3 regions of the Arthrobacter sp. R3-55 genome follow, and region 3 is predicted to be linked to each of the others. Evidence: riboswitches for the same ligand, from Rfam matches in the RefSeq annotation. Region 3 holds a riboswitch; each other region holds the start of a gene.
What was found. Region 3 has a riboswitch for cyclic di-AMP ahead of M1D51_RS16910 (M23 family metallopeptidase). Riboswitches for the same ligand answer to the same signal wherever they lie in the genome.
Positions count from the first base shown of each region.

Region 1: linked by a shared signal. The riboswitch ahead of M1D51_RS01505 (hypothetical protein) and the one ahead of M1D51_RS16910 (M23 family metallopeptidase) in region 3 are both predicted to bind cyclic di-AMP.
Region 2: linked by a shared signal. The riboswitch ahead of M1D51_RS19820 (NlpC/P60 family protein) and the one ahead of M1D51_RS16910 (M23 family metallopeptidase) in region 3 are both predicted to bind cyclic di-AMP.

Region 1 covers NZ_CP096423.1:296,304-300,520, reverse strand. The annotation lists gene M1D51_RS01520 (alpha/beta fold hydrolase) at 1-200, shown strand, start outside; gene M1D51_RS01515 (DUF6480 family protein) at 313-576, shown strand; gene M1D51_RS01510 (ATP-dependent DNA ligase) at 611-1,675, opposite strand; cyclic di-AMP (ydaO/yuaA leader) riboswitch at 1,922-2,066, shown strand; gene M1D51_RS01505 (hypothetical protein) at 2,069-3,418, shown strand; gene M1D51_RS01500 (PucR family transcriptional regulator) at 3,618-4,217, opposite strand, start outside.
Region 2 covers NZ_CP096423.1:4,343,023-4,347,239, reverse strand. The annotation lists gene M1D51_RS19830 (NCS2 family permease) at 1-864, opposite strand, end outside; gene M1D51_RS19825 (copper resistance CopC family protein) at 979-1,614, shown strand; cyclic di-AMP (ydaO/yuaA leader) riboswitch at 1,789-1,957, shown strand; gene M1D51_RS19820 (NlpC/P60 family protein) at 1,961-2,749, shown strand; gene M1D51_RS19815 (FAD-binding protein) at 2,847-3,539, opposite strand; gene M1D51_RS19810 (universal stress protein) at 3,955-4,217, shown strand, end outside.
Region 3 covers NZ_CP096423.1:3,701,540-3,705,756, forward strand. The annotation lists gene M1D51_RS16900 (NlpC/P60 family protein) at 1-680, opposite strand, end outside; gene M1D51_RS16905 (C40 family peptidase) at 779-1,525, opposite strand; cyclic di-AMP (ydaO/yuaA leader) riboswitch at 1,530-1,691, opposite strand; gene M1D51_RS16910 (M23 family metallopeptidase) at 1,837-2,667, opposite strand; cyclic di-AMP (ydaO/yuaA leader) riboswitch at 2,674-2,903, opposite strand; gene M1D51_RS16915 (metal-dependent transcriptional regulator) at 3,096-3,791, opposite strand; gene serC (phosphoserine transaminase) at 4,086-4,217, shown strand, end outside.

The sequences.
Region 1 (4,217 bases), 1.4 Mb from region 3:
TACAGGTGCCGGTACTGATTCTGCGTGGAAGCCGTGACCATGTGGCAGGGCCAGACTGGGCGCTGCGGTTATCGCGGGTAGTCGCGCAGGGTCGTTTGGTGGAAATCCCTGGGGTGGGGCACGTGGCGCAACACATGCGTCCCCAAGCTGTGGCCGAGGCCATTAGGAGCTTCGTCGCCGCCACGTCGCCAAACCGCTAAGTATCAACGCACGACGCCGGCGCCCGGCTTGCGCCCGCTTGTTGAGTCAGCTGCTCCCGGCTAGGCTGACAAAGCAAGCGCATTAGTAAGTTTGCTTACGAAAGGGCTGATCGTGACCGACAAAGACTCGAATGAACAAACCCAGGGCTTCGGCGCAAGCGGCGCAACCGGGCCGTTTGACACTACGGCCGATGCCGACAGCATCCACGAGGACCCCGACATGCGCCAGGACGAGGACGAGGATCCCGCAGCCTCCGCCAACCCCGACCCCCTCGACGGCAACGTCACGGGCTTGGAACCCGGCGGCGGGGTACCCCCGGGAGAAACGCCGCCGGCCGAGGGCAGCATGAGCAGCGACCAAGGGCACGAAGAGTAACCAGCTGCCACGGCTCAACGTCCAGGCAGTACGGCTACGGCAACCTCAGGATCTCGCCGAGATCGTACGCAACCGGTTCCTCCAACTGTGAGTACGTGCAACTCTCGGGGGTCCTGTCCGGCCGCCACCTGCGAAATTGGGTGGTGTGCCGGAACCGGTCCCCCTCCATGTAGTCGTAAGCCACCTCGATCACCAGTTCGGGGCGCAGGGGGACGAAGGAGAAATCCTTGCCTGCGCTCCACCGGCTTTGGGCGCCGGGCATGCGCGAACCCCCGGCAGACTCATCCTGCTTGGCCCACTCGCCCCACGGGTGCTCACCGAGGTCCACTTGGTAGGGCTCAAGCTCAGCCACCAGGGCCTCTCGCTTGGCCATGGGGAACGATGCCACCACTCCTACGTGATGCAGCCGACCAGTGTCGTCGTGGAGGCCGAGCAGCATGGAACCAACTACTTTTGCGGTCTTATGCCAGCGGAAACCTGCCACCACGCAATCCGCAGTGCGCTCATGCTTGGTCTTGAACATCACCCGCTTGTTGGGCTGGTACGCACCATCCAGCGGCTTGGACAGCACGCCGTCCAGGCCCGCGCCCTCGAGTTGCACGAACCACTCCTGCGCCCGTTGAAGGTCAGTTACAGCAGGAGTCACATAGACGGGCGGCTTGGCCTTGGCGAGCGCACTTTCCAGGATGGCCCGACGCTCGGAGAATGGCTTATCCATGAGGTTCTCGTCGCCGAGCGCGAGGATATCGAACGCAACCAGGGACGCAGGAGTCTTCTCGGCCAGCATCCTCACCCGGCTGTCCGCCGGATGGATCCGCTGCTGAAGCACCTCGAACTCGAGCCGCGTTCCCTCGATCAGGATGATCTCGCCGTCGATCACGCATTTGTCCGGCAGGTTCTTCCTGAGAGCCTCCACCACCTCAGGGAAGTAGCGGGTCATCGGCTTCTCGTTGCGGCTGCCAAGGATGATCTCGTCACCGTCCTTGAAGACGATGGTCCGGAACCCGTCCCACTTGGGCTCGTAGTGCCCAACATCAGGAATGGCCGGAACTGACTTGGCGAGCATGGGCGAGACGGGTGGCATCACGGGCAGGTCCATAGACAATGTCTACCTGCAGGTGCCCGCCGAAGCTAGTGTTAGGCCATGGACATCTTGCTCGTGTTGGCTGCAGTGCTTGGCGCTCCGGCCTTGCCAGCCCCGAAGCGTAGGTCATAGAACCCTGCCGCTTGGCTAGACGTACCGTCCGTTACATTAATGTGACTTTACTTTCCTGCTCATGTACCGTCGTAGGGCGACCCGTATCTCCGCTGGGCCGCTTCCGGAATGACGCCGAGCTCTGCCGCACTCCGGAATCCGCCAGACCCGCGGCAGAGGCGGGGGACCCACAAGTTCCCGGACTTTTCCAAGTCCTTGGGGTGAAGCCGCTACGGCGGCCGGACGGCCTCGTCCGAACCCGACAGCTAACCTCGAAGGCGTTGAGAGGCAACCACCATGTCCCCAACCATGGATCAGCCGCGCCGCGCCCGAACTGAAGGCGAGCGCACCAAGCCAACCGGACGCCGCCGGGCCCAACCCAGCGGATCCTCCAGCAGCGTGCAGGCAAGTACCGCTGCACCCGAAACTCCCGAAATTTCAGGCACGACGCCGGACGCCCCCACTGCGGCCATTCCCACCGTCGCGCCGCCCACCACGCGGGCGGCCGCGCGGGCAGCCGAGCGGGAGCGGGCCGCCGAGCAGGAGCAGGCCGCGCAAGCCGAAGCCCGCGTATCCACCACGCCCGGGCCTCCGACAGCCGCCATTCCGATCGTCCAGGCTCCCAAGCAGCCGGCATACCCCCAGCCCACCACCCCGGAGCCGGCCACCGCCGCCATTCCGATCGTTCAGGCCTCCGAGCAGCCGACCAACCCTCAGCCCGCGTCCGAGCCGGCCACAGCCGCCATCCCGATCGTGTCCGCAAACCCGGAGCCTGCAACCACACCCGTGACACGCGTTGCCGCGCCGACCCCCGCTTCGCCGGCCCGGGCTACATCCCCGGCCCCGGTTGCTGCGGCTGCTTCGGCATCGGCCTCACTGGCTAGCCGGAAGGACGTTCGCCAACAGTCGGGCGCTCCCACGGGTTCACGCTCCGGGCAGGGTTCACAGCCAGGGCCGGGTTCCCGGTCAGGATTGGGCGGTTCGTCGCTTACACGCGAACCCCAGGCGGTCCTGGTGAAGGCGGCTTCGGTCAAGCACATCAGCCAGCGCATGGCCGTGGTGGCGGGTGCACTCGGCCTGGTCCTGACGGCCGGCACCGTGGGGCAGGCCCTCGAGTTGCCGTTCTTCGGCCAGGAGGCACCCGCGCAGGAAGCCAGCGGCGCCGACAGGAATTCGGGTTCCGCATCGCCGGCCCCCAGCGCTTCCTACTCCAGGGCTTCTTCTCCGTCCGCCTCAGCTGCTGCGACGTCGGCGGCCGGCCAACCGGCCACGGTTCCGGAGGCACCTGCGCCAGTGTCGCCGTCGTCCGTTCCCACGCCGAAAGTTTCCTTGGCTGACCCCGTCTGGGTCCCGTCCGCAGTGCCGGCGACCATCGCTGCGGCACCGGGCACCACCAGTCCGGTCCCCACACCGCCGGCTCCGGCACCGGTTCCGAGCGATGTGCCATCGGACACCGTCACCACGCCGCCGGCCACCCCGACGCCAACAACTCCCCCGACCGTTACGCCGAGCCCCAGCCCTACTCCCACCCCCACGCAGACCACCAAGCCACGTCCCACGGGCAAGCCCACCGCGTCCACCACGCCGGCGCCCACCCAGTCTGCGCTCGACCAGATCCTTGACTCCGCAAAGGACGCCCTCAAATGAGCACCCGGCTTCCCCGCATCACCACCCACGTAGGCTGGCACAGCCGGTACTGCAGCAGCAGCCGCACAGCCACCTTCCGGCGTCGGCTGGGCCGCTGGAGCTGCCAGCGCTTGAGGCGCTCGTAGGGAACCAGGAGCAGCACACGCCAAAAAGGAGGCGGGCACCCACACCGGGTGCCCGCCTCCTTTTGGTTCAACGCTCAGATCCGCGGCCGGCCCGCCCAGCGCCGGGCCTTCAAAGCGGCGTGCAATTCGAGGCGGATTGCGCCGCTCAGCGGGTCAGCGCCAATGAGCTGGCGGATGCGGCCCAGCCTGTTGTAGATGCTGCTCCTGTGGAGGTGAAGTTTGGCGGCGACGTCCTGTACTGAACCGTCGCTGTCATACAGCAGTTCCAGGACGGGCAGGAGCTCGCCGTTCTTGTCCTGGTCCTCCAGGGTCCGGAAGTGCACTGAGCCGGTGTCATCCCAGCCGCCCGGCGCCAGGAGACGGTCGAAGAGCTGATAGACGCCCACCGTCCGGCTGTCCACGAGTTCGCCAAGGGGCTGATCGACGGCGGCCGCCTGCGCCGCAACCTTCGACTGCCGGTACGCTCCCGCGAGCTGCCGGATGACCTGGAACGGCTCGCTGATTCCCAGGATCACCCGGTCCACCTTACGGCCGGCACGCTTGGCTAGCTCCAGCTGATAGTGCACCAGTACCTGCGCATGGTCTGCCCGCCCACCGGACTCGCGGAACAGGACCACCGAGTGCGTCTCCGTTCCGGCGCTGAACAACGCGGCATTGACGCCGATGGTGGACTG
Region 2 (4,217 bases), 640 kb from region 3:
CACGAATGCCAGCAGTGCCGCCGCAATGAGTCCGAGGTGTTCAAAGGCGCCGAACGGGTTGGCCTTGCCGATGAGGGACAGGTCCGGGGCGCCCCACTCCGAAAGGGTGGGAGCAACCAGGGACCAGCCGCGGGGGTTGACGTTCTTGCCGTCAAAGCTGGGGCCGATGTGGAGGGTGAATTCAAGGATGGCGGCCAGTGCAGTGGAAACCACGATGCCGATCAGGATGGCACCACGGACCTTGCGGACCACCAGGGCGATGGTCAGGATCAGGCCCACTGCGAACACCAGGGTAGGCCAGCCCATGAGCTTGCCGTCCACGCCGAGGCCCAGCGGGACCGTGGTGCCGGCGGCGTCGGGAATGCGGCGGACAAATCCCGCATTGACCAGGCCAATCAGTGCAATGAAGAGGCCAATGCCCACCACGATCGCAGTCTTCAGGGCCTCCGGGACGGCCTTGAACACGGCGGTCCGGAATCCTGTCAGCACCAGGATGAGCATGGTGACGCCGGACAGCACCACAAGGCCCATCATGTCCGGCCAGGTCAGTTCCGGGTGCGAGGCCACGGTGACGGCCACAAAGGCGTTGACGCCCAGGCCCGTTGCTACGGCAAACGGGTGTTTGGCCCACGCGCCCATGAGGATGGTCAGGATGCCCGCTACGAACGCCGTGGTGGCCGCGACGGCAGTGAAACCAAGGGATGCCCCGCTCGAATCAGCCCCGGAGAGGATCAACGGGTTCAGCACCACGATGTAGCTCATGGCGAAGAACGTTGCGAAGCCGCCACGAATTTCCCGCGAGTACGTGGATCCACGTTCAGTAATCTTGAAGTAGCGGTCTACTGCAGAACCTTGTTTAAGCATGAAGGACTCCGGGGATCGAGGGGAGTGTGCTCTCAAATCCTATGCGGTCCGGTACGGGCGCTCCGGACGATTCGCCTAGTCTGTAAGGAAGCCAACACTAGGAGAAACCGCCCCATGCGTACCATCCGCCCGCTTCTGGCCGCCGTCGTTGCTGCTCTTGCCTTCGCGTCCGCCCTGCTGTTTTCGGCGGCTCCGGCGTCCGCCCATGACGTCGCCGAATCCACGACGCCGGCCAACGGTGCCGCTGTGACGGAAGTGCCGGCGTCGGTCGCCATTACCTTCAACAACCGGCCGCTTGCCATCGGTTCGGGCGTAACTGTCACGGCGGGTGGCGAAAACTGGGCCGACGGCCCCGTTGAAATCATTGACAACCAGGCGGTTCAAAAGCTGCGTAAAGGCGCCCCCGCCGGCGAGTACACCGTGGTCTGGCGGGTTGTCAGCAGCGATTCCCACCCCATTGAAGGCACCTTTACGTTCACTGCCACCGCGGGAAGCACGACGTCGACAGGCGCTTCGGCAGGTGCCTCGACGTCGGCCCCGGCTTCATCCTCCGCAGCGGTGCCGACCGCAGGAACCGGGGCGCCTGGAAACGGCAGCAGTGAACCGGCCGCGGATGCCTCCCAGCCCTTCCCGTGGAGCATCGTGGGACTGGCCGTGGTTGCTGTAGGTCTCGTTATTTTTCTGGCCGTTACTGCACGCCGGAAACTGGCTGCGTCAAATGACTCTGAGGGCGATTCTGCCGCGGAATAACGGGGTTTTCTACGTAGCTGCGAAGATCTCGAAATGGTCACCACGACACGCCAGAAGCGCGGTTCTCGTTACTTAAATGTGACTTCGGCGTGATCATCGCGTACGGTTGTACCTGTGCCTGTTCCACGTAGCGGGCACTTCCGGCCTGATTGCCTAGCTCTGCCGCAGTCCGGAATCCGTTCGCAGACAAACCTTACGGCAGAGACGGGGAACCCATTTTAGGTCGCTTTCGAGCGTGCCTTGGGGTGAAGTCACGAAGCTTCCGCGTAACAGCGGGGCGTAGTGGCCGGGTGACTCCCATCCGAATCCGACAGCTAACCTCGCAGGCATCGGGAGAGGCTCTTTCATGTCTTCACGCATTCTTCGCGGCCGTCGTAAGGCGGACAGCGTACGTCCTAATCCGTTCATCTCCATCTCCAAGGCAGTCGCCAGCAACGCTTCCGGCGCTGGCCGCCAGGCAGCTGTTATCGCAGCAGCCTCCGGCCTTGTCCTGACCGGCTCCATTGCTGCCCACGCAGCTGAAGCTCCGGTTCAGCGGGATTCCAGCCCTGCAACGGTCGCTGAGACCGTTTCCGAGGCTCCCACCCAGGTTGTGACCGCATTGGCCACGGCTACCGTCAACTTCGAGCGCCCCGCTGTTGCTTCCGTAGCAGCTCCGGTCATCGAGAAGCCGGCTCCGGTTGCTCCGGCTCCCGTCGCCAAGAAGGCTGCAGTCACCACTGCAGCTGCAACGGCTCCTGTTGCCAAGGCTGCTGCTGCCGCTCCGGCCGCAGCTCCGGCTCCGGCTCCGGCTCCTGCTGCAGCCCCGGCCGTCGGTGGCGTCAACGCTGCCATGGTTGCCTCGGCTTACGCCCAGATCGGCATCATGCAGGACTGCACCGCCATGGTGGAGCGGGCCCTCGGTTCCGCAGGCATTCCTGTTGGCGACCTCGGTCCCATGCAGTTCATGAACTACGGCAAGGTTGTCAGCTCGCCCCAGCCCGGCGACATGATCGTCCAGTCCGGCCACGTTGCCATCTACATCGGCAACGGCCAGGCCATCAGCGGTGGCATCAACGGCAACCAGACGGGCATCCACCCCATCAGCTGGTTGACCGCAACGGGTCCCCTGACCTACGTACGCGCTGGCGCATAAGCCTCACGCTTCAGTTCAAAGGCCGGTGTCTTCGAAGAACCAATCTTCGAGGACACCGGCCTTTGGCGTTAAATAATGTGAGTTAAAGTTCAGAGTCCTAGGCGGTAGCGATGCCCGGGCCTGCCGGGAGGGCAACCTTGGATGATATCGCCTGGCCCACAGCCTTTGCCTGGCGAAGCACTTCCTTGGGTGTGGGCGTAATGAGTTCCCCGACTCCCACCAAGTGCATCCCGACGGCCCGCATGGCGGCCACCAGATTCTGCCCGATCGCTATGCCCAGTTCGGCCAGCATGCGGCGCAACTGACTCTGTGCGCAGCGCGTCACCACAATATGGTCGGCCAGAAGGACCCCGTTGGCAGTGTGCACGGCCCACTGACGGCGGGTGGATTCGAGTGGACCGGAGGCGTGGAGCCCCGTTCTGAGCCCGGCAGTGGTCATGCTGGCAGCCAGTCCGTAGCCGATCTGCTGGGACGGGTCGGAGCCAAGGAAATCAAGGCGTACAGCCCGGGTGGTGCTGCGGACATCCAGGTGGTGGCTGGCGGCGTAGTTCCGTAGGTGGCGGAGGATTTCGTTGCGTTCCTGCATGGCTGCTGGATCAGCGGCGTCGCAGCGTTGAAGCATTCCGGTGTGTACTGACGGGCCGGTTGCGGACAACGCGCCGAACCCGTCCACCACTATGGAGCCCACGCCATAACGGCTGAGCTCACTGGCAACTGCCAAGCCGGACAGGCCGGCTCCGATGACCACGGTGGTGGTGCGTTCCGTGGCGGAATCAGGCGTGAGTGACACTGCTTGGTTCCTCCTTGACGTGTGTGCCCTTGGGCATCGCATGGGGTCGCGTCCGAGTTCCCCAAGCGGCCGCAATAAATGGCCGGAGTGTGTTGTGGAACACGTTTGCCGGCCATTCTGTGACTCGAACACTACCGAACTTTTTCTGCCATGGATAGCCTCCGGGGTGCGCGTGTTTCCGGTGTTCATCCGTAGCGCAAAACGGCCTTGCTGCAACCGACCCCGGACCGTTACCCACATAGCCCGAAGTCGCCTTGATTCGGCGTTCCCGACCGAGAATAGTGGGCCTTGGGAGGAAGAATTTTATTGTTTCTTCTGCCCCGGCCATTGACAAGGGCGCTGTGAGGGAATCCTGGAAGGAGAACCTCTGGCAGAATGGCCGGAACATCAAGCAGCAGGTGGAGAGGCGGGCCCCATGGACCAGCACAGCAGGCACAATGAAGAGCCACAGGACGGGCAGGACCAGGCAGTGGCGCCTGGTGGCATCGTTGTTGGAGTGGACGGTTCGGAGCACGGTCAATGCGCCTTGGTATGGGCCGCGCGGGAGGCCGAGCGCCGTCAATTGCCTTTGCACATCGTGACGGCTTACTCCGTCCCCATCTTTGCTGCATCCGGACTCGATGGCGGCTATGCAACTGTGGATGATTCAGTGATTCGCGAGGGCGCGGATGCCATCAT
Region 3 (4,217 bases):
CCGTTGCCGACGTACACAGCAATGTGTGCCTGTCCGGCCAGACCACCGTTGGCGTAGTAAGCGAGATCGCCGGGCTGTGCTTCCGCTGCGCTGACGGTGCGGCCAAGGGAGAGGTAGCCGGCCGGCCAGTCGTGGAAGTTGATGCCAACGGCTGCCAGGGAATTGGTCACCAGCATGGTGCAGTCCTGGGTCACACCGAGCTGTGCGTAGGCAGCAGCAGCGATTGCCGCACCAAGGCCACTGGCAGCGGCCGGAGCCTTTGCTGCAGGAGCCGCGGTGTTGACCGCCAGCGTGGCTTTACCGGCAGTGGCCGTGACTTCTGCTGTCTTCTTGGTTTCAACCTTGGCAGGAGCCTTCTTCTCCACAGGAACCGGGGCCTGCACCGTGGTGACCACGGGGCGTTCGTAAGAGATGGCAACCGTGGAGTCCGCAGCGATGGTCGCCTGCACTACCGACTGGACGTCGAGGGTGGAGGTCGAGGTGGACTCGCGGTCAACGTTGGTGTCTGCTGCGTTGGCGGCCACGCTGCCCGTCAGGACCAAACCCGAAGCTGCGGCAATGACGGCTGCCTGGCGGCCCACGCCACCGGCGTTTTCACTGACGGCCTTGGCGATCACGGCAAGCGAGCTGGTCTTGGGGGCCTCAGCGCGATGCCGTGCAACCTTTGGTGCACTGGTCATGGTTTTCTCTTTTCGTATCCGCGTGCAGTTGGGGTACACGCGGCTCATTGGTGCGACGGCACGTGGGGCATGCCGGCGAACCCCGAACTGGATTATTTCTAGCGGAGGGTAAAGAAGGAGGAGGTGCCCGTGGAGGCAGCCGAGTGCAGGAGCGTGCCCTGTCCAGGGTTCAAAGCGCTGATCATCATGCCGTTGCCGACGTAGATGCCAACGTGTGCTCCACCGTTCTGCATGACCAGGTCACCGGGAGCAGGGGTGCTGGTGGGCTTCATGGCCGTCCAGGCGTTGACGCGGGGAATGCTGATCCCGGCCTGGGCGTAAACCCACTGGGTGAAGCCGGAGCAGTCCCAGCCGTTGGGCGTGGTGCCGCCCCAAACGTACGGGTGGCCGATGCCGGTGTAGGCGATCGCAGCGAGGCCGGAAGCGGCGGCGCTGGAAGCAGCGTCCTTGGCTTCGGAGGACTTCGCGGTCACGGCGCCTGCGGTGGTCTGGTTGCCGTTGGCCGCGGTCCGCTGGGTGGCCTGCGAAGCGCGCTGGACAACCTTGGGAGCTTCCTTGGTGGCCACGACGGGGCTTTCGAAGGAGACAGTAGCGGTGGGCTCTGCTGTGACTACTGCAGTGGTGACCATCTGCTGGGTGCTGGAGGCTTCCGACTTGGAAACGTCGGTGTCTGCTGCCTGGGCCGGCAGACCGACGCTAAGGACGAGGCCTGAGGCTGCTGCCAGAACGACGGCCTGACGGCCAACGGTACCGGCGTTGGATGAAACAGCCTTGGAAAGCGTGTTCAAAGGGTTCGTACGAACCGATTCGGCGCGATGGCGCGCAGGGGTAGTGCGTGATGACACGTAGGTAGCCTCTCCCAATGCCTGCGAGGTGAGCTGTCGGATTCGGATGGGAGTCATCCGGCCGCGCTGCTTCAAGGAAGCTTTTGCGACTTAACCCCAAGGCCTTCTTACGAAGACCAGAAGTGGTTCCCCCGCCCCTGCCAGACGATTTATGCGAACGGACCTTGAGCGGTGGCAGAGCTAGGCAATCCACTCAAGTGCACCGGCCCCCTAAAAAGCCGATGCGCTTTGTACGGTACAACAGTTGAACGTGAATGTCACATTCAGGTCACGGGGTGTGTCACGAATGCGAGAGACGACCATCAAATGGACTAAAGCCAGCCCATGGGGTCAACAACTTCACCGTTGACCTGTACTTCAAAGTGGAGGTGGCAGCCAGTGGAGGCGCCCGTGGTGCCGCTCAGCGCAACAGTGTCGCCGCGACTGACAGTCTGGCCCACCTTGACGGTGAAGGAGGACAGGTGGTTATACGTGGTCTCAAGGCCGTTTCCGTGGTCTACCACCACGCGGTTGCCTCCGCCGTACTCGTGCCACCCGGCAAAGGTAACCTTGCCGCTGGCTGCGGCATGGACTGCCGTGCCGCACTGGGCTACGAAGTCCTGACCGCGGTGAAAGTCACCGGAACCACCCGTGAGGGGGCTGATGCGGTAGCCAAAGGGGGAAGCAGTGGTCAGTGTATCGAGGGGGCTGGCCATGGTGCCCGTGGACGAGGCGCGCTGGATGCTTCCGGCGGACTGCGCACTGAGCAATTGCTTCAGCTTGCCATCAGGATCGGCGGCGGTGGCAACTGCGGCGCGGCTGAAGTCGATTTTTGCCGATGCAGCAGCCGACACTTCGGGCTGGCTGCCACCGGTGACAGCCAGGGCTGCCTCGGTTTGGCCTGATTCGGAAGTTGCCATGACCGGGCTGGTGGCCGGCAGACCTACAGTCAGGGCAAGTCCGGTGGCGGCAAGCGCAACTCCGGCCTTCTGCCCGACACCACTGGCTGCGGCGAAGTCGGCTACCTGGCGTAACGGGCTCTTACGGCGGCGCACCTGGCGTTCGGTGTCGCGTGGCCGGATCTCCGATACGACGCGGGCTGGCCGCAGCTCAGCAGCGGGGCCCGACGCGCGGCGGCGGCCCCTGACGTTCTGCGTTGTCAAACTCTGTTCCTCTCTCAAAAGCCTGCGAAGTTAGCTGTCGGATTCGGGTCAGAGAGTTCAAAGACCCGGTCCGCACGAAGCGCTCACGGCACACAGGTATCCCAAGAGGGACTTGCGTAAATGGGCACTTCTGCTGCGGACTTCACCCCAAGGCTGCTTCTTTAGACAGCCGCTTGTGGTTCCCCCGCCTCTGCCAGTGGTGGATGACACACCTGTTCCGCTGGCAGAGCTCGGCTCCGGAACAGGTAACGCTTTGGTATCAGCGCTAGTAGATAACTATAGGGGATTAAGGCCCGCAGTAATAAATTCGTTATCAACAGGAAGAGGCATGATGAGCCGGCCCCTTATCACTAATTGCGGAAAACCGCAGGTCACACGCGCGCCATCAGCTCAAAAGTGAGATATGACACCGCGTCAGGAAAGGCGTGTCAGCCGACGGTGACAAAGACGTGCGCCGCCACCTCGGGCGGGAGCTCCAGGGCTCCCTCAATACCGGGGACCCGGACGGAGATGTATTCGCCAACGCGCTCGAGTGACACAGCTGCTCCGGGACGGATCCCGCCTTCATCCAGCTGGGTGAGGAGTTCAGGCTCAACCTGGATGGGCTCCGCCAAACGGGTGACCGCCACGTGGGAATTGGCCGCATACCCGTCCATCGCCTGGAGGAGGTTGACATCGAGGCGGGGGAAAGGCTGACTTGCAAGGCCACCGAGCGCTTCGAGGCCCGGGATGGGGTTGCCATAAGGAGATTCGGTCGGGTGTTCCAGGAGTTCGTACAGCCGCCGTTCCACACGCTCGCTCATCACGTGTTCCCAGCGACACGCTTCGTCGTGGACATAAGCCCAGTCCAGGCCGATGACATCAGCCAGGAGCCGCTCGGCAAGGCGGTGCTTGCGCATGACCTCGGTGGCTCGCTTGCGTCCCACCTCGGTCAGTTCCAGGTGGCGGTCGTTGGAAACAATCACCAAGCCGTCGCGCTCCATGCGTCCGATGGTCTGGGAAACCGTGGGACCGGAGTGCCGCAACCGCTCGGCGATGCGGGCCCTGAGAGCCACGATGTTCTCTTCTTCAAGCTCCAAAATGGTCCGAAGATACATCTCAGTGGTATCGATCAGATCCGTCATCCAGCTCAGCTCTCCTCGAACGCAGTTCCTTGCGTAATCTCCACCGTACAGCGTCCCTTGCCAGGGTGGCCGGTGTGCACCGCCGCCCCATGGACGCCAACCACCAGCCTAGCTTATTTGGAATTACTCTGGATAATTCCGGTCGCATATGGTTGGCCGGCATTCCACGTGGCGGACTATGACGGCTGCAGGTTCCTGCCTCCGCACCGGGTCAGGCAGAATTGGGGGTGTCGAAGGGGCAGTTGATGCCACCTGCCACGACCCATCTCTAGCCGATACCCATTGGAGCCACACGTGAGCGACAACAGCATCACCATTCCCGCAGATCTGCTGCCCAAGGACGGACGCTTCGGCGCAGGACCCTCCAAGGTCCGTCCGGAACAGATCGAGGCACTGTCTGCCGCTTCGTCCACCATCCTGGGCACG